2 regions of the Rossellomorea sp. FM04394 genome follow, and region 1 is predicted to be linked to the other one. Evidence: riboswitches for the same ligand, from Rfam matches in the RefSeq annotation. Region 1 holds a riboswitch; the other holds the start of a gene.
What was found. A riboswitch is a leader RNA that binds a small molecule or an ion and turns the genes downstream of it on or off. The one in region 1 is predicted to bind S-adenosylmethionine.
Positions count from the first base shown of each region.

Region 2: it holds a riboswitch for S-adenosylmethionine, as region 1 does, so the genes downstream of both, ACCB35_RS11795 (YezD family protein) here and metE (5-methyltetrahydropteroyltriglutamate--homocysteine S-methyltransferase) in region 1, are expected to answer to the same signal.

Region 1 is NZ_CP168654.1:3,484,935-3,488,109, forward strand. It holds gene metE (5-methyltetrahydropteroyltriglutamate--homocysteine S-methyltransferase) at 1-1,953, opposite strand, end outside; cobalamin riboswitch at 2,106-2,291, opposite strand; SAM riboswitch class I at 2,361-2,471, opposite strand; gene ACCB35_RS17535 (hypothetical protein) at 2,567-2,764, opposite strand; partial or broken gene thiC (phosphomethylpyrimidine synthase ThiC) at 2,742-3,175, opposite strand, start outside.
Region 2 is NZ_CP168654.1:2,364,277-2,367,451, reverse strand. It holds gene fabG (3-oxoacyl-ACP reductase FabG) at 1-90, shown strand, start outside; gene ACCB35_RS11805 (MaoC family dehydratase N-terminal domain-containing protein) at 112-561, shown strand; gene ACCB35_RS11800 (MaoC/PaaZ C-terminal domain-containing protein) at 558-959, shown strand; SAM riboswitch class I at 1,123-1,228, shown strand; gene ACCB35_RS11795 (YezD family protein) at 1,315-1,470, shown strand; gene ACCB35_RS11790 (phosphoadenylyl-sulfate reductase) at 1,570-2,268, shown strand; gene ACCB35_RS11785 (anion permease) at 2,326-3,175, shown strand, end outside.

The DNA of each region.
Region 1 (3,175 bases):
CGAATAGCACATATGGGTATGGACCTGGGTTTGGTTCTGTACAGATGAAGTGGCCAATCTGAAAGCATAAACGGCAGCCTTTAGATATTCCTCCCAATTCTCACTCTTTAAAGGGAGTCCTTCTCTAAGTGCCGGCTCATCGACTTGTATCATCCGAATCCCATTGGCTTCTAATTCCTCTATCTCTTTTTGGAGAGAAAGTGCGATTTGATTCGCTACTTCATATCGTGATACATCATTCCGAACAAATGACCAATTTAGAATCGTGATCGGGCCCGTTAACATCCCTTTAACCGGTTTATCGGTTAATGATTGAGCATATATGGTTTCTTTAACCGTCATCGGTTCTTTGAAATTCACATCACCATATATGAGTGGCGGCTTCACACATCTGGAACCGTATGATTGTACCCATCCAAACTTCGTAAATTGAAAACCTTCTAATTTCTCACCAAAGAATTCAACCATATCCGTCCGTTCGAATTCACCATGTACAAATACATCAAGGCCGATTTCTTCCTGAATTATAATCCAGCGTTTTATTTCCGCATGAATATATTGTTGATACTCCCCATCAGAGAGCTCGCCTTTCCTCCACTTCAACCTCTGCCTTCTTACTTCCTGGGTTTGAGGAAAACTGCCGATTGTAGTGGTAGGTAGAAAAGGTAATGAAAAGTACTTCGCCTGTTCCAGCTTACGAACATGGAAAGGAACCTTTCTACCGACATTATTTTGGTGCAATTCTTCAACATTTTCCTGCACCTCCCTATTATTACGCAGCGGTGATTCGTTTAAATTCTTAATCGCCGTTACACTTTGAACGATCTCATCTTCTATTGTATCAGCTCCGTCACGAATCCCCTTTGTTAAAATTGTGATTTCATGTAATTTTTCATCAGCAAATGATAGAGCGTCAATGAGGGGACTGCCAAGTGTTTCTTCATTCTGCAAGGTTACTGGTACATGTAGTAAACTGCAGGATGGTTGAATGATTAAGCGATCACTCGGAACATACCCTGCAATGAACGATAGAAGCGTATGGGTATCAGTAAGACGACTTCTCCAAATATTCCTTCCATCGAGAATTCCGGCAGCCAAGATTTTATCCTTAGGAAAACCAAATCTTTTCAGCGCCGCCAAATTCTCACCACGATCATGCACAAAATCTATCCCTATGCCATCTACCGGGAGTGCTAACACCCGCTGGTACCTTTCCAAACTATCATAATAGGTTTGCAGGATGATCTTTAACCCGGGGCAGGATTCTTTAAGCGTTTGATAGACTTCTTTGAATTGATCCATCTCTTCATCCCCGATGGAAGTGCACAAGATCGGTTCATCCATTTGTACCCACTCTACACCCTCTTCCTGTAATTCACGCAATACTTCAGCATAAAGAGGGACAAATTGATCAACAAGAGTTTTATAATCACCGGTTTCATACCCTTTGGACAATTTCACAAAAGTGAAAGGACCTAAGATAACCGGTTTACCTTTTATACCCAGTTTCTCTTTTGCCTCTCTATAAAAATGCAGGGGACGATTTTCCACTAACTGTGGTGCGATCCCATCAAGTTCAGGCACGAGATAGTGATAGTTGGTATTAAACCATTTTGTCATTTCTAATGCCACCGCGTCCTTCGCGCCTCTAGCCATATCAAAATACGTTTCAAGAGAGACCTTCCCCCCACTATAATGAAACCTCTCGGGAACCAAGCCGAACATGACGGCTGTATCAAGCACATGATCATATAAGCTGAAATCTCCAACCGGAACTAAATCAATCCCCTGATCCGATTGCTTCTTCAAGTGGTTGACTCGTATTTCCTCCATTTGTTCTAAGAAGGAATCCTTTTCTATCTTCCCTGCCCAAAATTGTTCCAGCGTCTTTTTCCATTCACGCTTTTCACCGATCCTTGGATATCCTAAATTCGAACTGATCACCTTACTCATTCAATCCTCACTCCTTATACTTGAGATGGTTGTCATCAACAAAAAAATCTCTCTTTCAAATGAAAGAGAGATTCATACGTATCACTAACTAGAGTTGAGACATTCTTGTATTCTCAACACGTATTCCTCACCCCTCTCTATATCCACGTAGAGCATAAGCGCATACAACAGGCAGGTCTCCTGACTTAGGTTCACAGCTTCTTATCCCTTCCCATTTCAATAGAAATAGTGGTTGAATGATAAGTCGCTCCCCATTACAGTGGCGGGACCGTGCCGGATTTTCACCGGTCTTCCCTTTTAGCTGAGGATGGCTCAGCACCTATTGCATTTATCTATTTAATTTTTCTTTCATAAAAACGAAAAGCCCTCTCTTGCGATAGAGAGGGCTTCATGTTTATTAGAATCCTCTCTTATTTTCCAAAGCAAAGTGCTTTGCAGGAATTAGCACCTTTTCAACACATCGGTTGAATGGTTGCCGGGTTTCACAGGGCCAGTCCCTCCACCACTCTCAATAAGAGTTACACATATATATTTACTATTCCGAAATTTGTAATAATCGTAGCATGGTACATATACGCTGTCAAAAGAAATTTAATCAATAGCTTACACGTTTCTAATAATAGGTACTTTCTACATAGTGACATTTGATACAAGACCTTGTTACATCCGTTTCATAGAAGACATGCCTGCAGTTTTCCTGAATGCTCTTCACTTCTTTTTCGAGTTGGATGACTCTCTGATTGAGCTTTACGATTTCATTCTTCAATTTCAGTACATGACAAGGAGGTTTATCGGTAGATGTTTGATCCATTTTCCACAAACTCCTTCGATTTTTCTTTCAATCCTTTTTCTATTTCCTTATGAACATCATTCATGCTAGTCTTCTTTATTCCCCTTATGTCATGTGATATTCTCATTGAACAAAATTTCGGGCCACACATTGAACAAAAATGGGCCGTTTTTGCCCCTTCTGCAGGAAGTGTTTCATCATGGTACTCCCTTGCACGTTCCGGGTCCAGGGATAAATTAAATTGGTCATTCCACCTAAATTCAAATCGAGCCTTAGAAACGGCATTATCTCTGACTTGTGCCCCTGGATGGCCTTTCGCCAAATCCGCTGCATGTGCTGCTATTTTATAAGCAATGACACCCTCTCGCACATCATCTTTATTCGGTAATCCCAGATGCTCTTTCGGTGTTACATAGCATAGCATAGCTGTTC
Region 2 (3,175 bases), 1.1 Mb from region 1:
ATAGCGAATGCAGTGGCGTTTTTCGCGGATGAAAGCTCGTCATTCGTTAACGGTCAAGTCCTCTACGTAGCTGGCGGGCCGAAAGCCTAAAGGGAGAAAGAGGTGAAGGATATGTTTCAATCTTATATTGGTAAGCGCTCAACTTCCGTAGAAAACTATGTGGAAAAAGGAGCAGTACGTAAATTTGCCGAAGCCATCGGTGATCTCAACCCCATTTATGTTGATGAAGAAGCAGGAAGACGATCCAGATACAGGGGGAATATCGCTCCCCCCACTTTTCCCAGAGTGCTCGACTATGGAACGATTGAAGGTTTTCATTTACCAAACGTCGGGTTAATTCATGGTGAACAATCATTTCACTATGAAAGACCACTGAAGGTCGGGGAATGCATTCGGTGTTACACGAAAATAAAAGATTACTATGAACGGAAAGGTTCGGGTGGAACACTTGGTTTTCTTGTAATAGAAGACATCGGTGAAGAATCAGGAGGGAAAAGGATTTTCACATCCGAGGCGATTGTCATCATCACAGAAGCGGTTAGAGAGAGGTTGGGAATATGACTACACTATCATCCTTAAATATAGGTGAAACGCTTCCCATTGTTGAATTAGCTCCAGTCTCGAGAATCGACTTAATCAAATACGCAGGAGCATCTGGGGATTATAACCCCATTCATACAATCGATGATGAGGCACATAAATTGGGTCTTCCAGGGGTTATTGCCCATGGCATGTGGACGATGGGTAATGTCTCCAAGCTTTTTAGTGATTATTTTGAAGAAGGATATATCAAAGAGTACACCGTCCGGTTTAAAGGAATGGTTGTATTGAACGATGTCATTACATTGAAGGCAGAAGTATCAGAGAAACAGGATGATCTTTTACATTTTAAAGTCTTTGCGGTCAACCAGGACCAGAAGAAAGTGCTCGAAGGTAAATTAATGATTCAATTATTTTGATCACCGGGGTAAAATAGTGTCCTATAGCGTTCATAAAGCGAATAGAAATAAAGAGAATGAAGGCTTTGCAAGAAAAATAAGTAAAAAGACACAAATCCGATGGAAAAACTCGGGTTGACTTCCCCGTAGAATATGATATTATTTAGAATATTAAAATTAATAACTCTTATCCAGAGTGGTGGAGGGATCTGGCCCCGCGAAACCCAGCAACCTACGTTATGTAAGGTGCTAATTCCAGCAAAATGTGAAGTCATTTTGGAAGATAAGGTATCCTTACCTGAACAACTTTCCAAAATGGAGGGTTGTTTTTTTCATTCATGATTTTTCTGGATAAGATAAAAATTGGGGGAATCATGTGACTAAAGAAAAAAATCAAGAAGCAGAGTATGATGTAGTAGTCGAAAAGATCACTTCGATGTTGAAGACGATGAGTTTCGGGTCGATTACCATTGTGGTCCAGGACGGTAAAGTCATTCAATTGGAGAAAAACGAGAAAGTGCGAATTAAATAAGCTGACTAGACAAACTAGAGGCGCATAACAGAGATAAAGGAAATCCCTATATCTTGTTATCGCCTCTTTTTGTTTGGATGAGCGGGAAAGGGGTGTATCATGTTAACTTATCAAACTTGGAAAAAACCATCCATCGAATTTGAAATTGATCAGGTCTATAAAGGAGCGTTAAATGTTCTCGAGTGGACGTATGACCATTATGGTGAAAGTGTCGTCTATGCATGCAGTTTTGGCATTGAAGGGATCGTATTAATCGATCTCCTTACCAAAGTACAGCCGAAAGCAACCATTGTATTTCTTGATACAGGAGTTCATTTCAAGGAAACCTACGAAACGATTGAAAAGGTGAAGCAGAAGTATCCTGGTCTCACCATTCATATGAAAAAGCCTGAATTAACGCTCCAAGAACAAGCAGAAACTTATGGAGATAAGTTGTGGGAGAAAAACCCCAATCAATGCTGTCAAATTCGAAAGCTTGACCCTCTAAAAGATTCCTTATCCAAAGGAAATGCTTGGATTTCAGGGTTAAGAAGAGAACAATCATCTACAAGAAGTCAGGTTGAATTCATCAATAAGGATGAAAAGTTTCAATCCATTAAGATTTGTCCTTTAATTCACTGGACGTGGAAGGAAATTTGGAGGTATGTCCATAAGCATAACCTATCCTATAATCCACTTCATGATCAGGGGTATCCGAGTATCGGATGCTTCCATTGTACAACACAAGCCTTAGACATCAATGATCTCCGCTCCGGAAGATGGAAAGGAAAAGGTAAAACCGAATGCGGTCTTCATTAAAAGAGGTGATATTCTTTGCTTGAAATATTCGCCCTGATCATAAGTTTGTTCTTTGCTATGAACATTGGTGCCAGCGGAGCGGCAGCATCGATGGGGGTTGCGTATGGTGCAGGAGCCATAAAGAATATCAGGGTAGCACTATGGATCTGCGCTGGAGGTGTCCTTAGCGGGGCGGTTTTAGGTGGTGGAGAGGTTGTTAAAACCATTAGTTCAGGGATTATCCCGCAGCATTTACTTTCCATCAAAATTGTGGTCATCATTTTGTCATCCGCCACCATATCCTTGTTTCTGGCAAATGTGATAGGAATTCCGCTGTCTACAAGTGAAGTGACGGTCGGAGCGGTTGTAGGAGTCGGAGTCGCATATCAAGTTCTTTATGTGAAATCACTTTTAACGATCATGTCATTCTGGGTGATTGTCCCGGTCATTGCCTTAGGGGTTACATGGGTATTCGGTATAGGTTTAGTAAAACTTGAAAAGCGCGGTTTCCATTTTGAAAAAAGGTGGCTTGCGTACCTTTTGATCATCGCCGGGTTCTTTGAAGCCTTTTCGGCAGGGATGAACAATGTAGCCAACGCCGTCGGTCCATTGGTGGGTGCGGGTTTACTGTCTCCATCCCGGGGGATATGGCTGGGTGGTCTATTCGTTGCCCTCGGAGCGATCTTACTTGGCAAAAAAGTAGTGGAAACAAACGGAAAAAAAATTACACACTATTCAAAAGCGGAAGGAATTGTCATTTCCTCTACAGGAGCGATCCTAGTGATGGTGAGCTCACTGTATGGATTACCGATCCCGCTCACTCAGGTTACTTCATCCTCTATCATAGGCATCGGGATGGCGAAGAACGGCAAACATATGCTGCAAAAGAAAATCGTCAAAAAAATCGTTAAAATATGGGTGGTTTCAC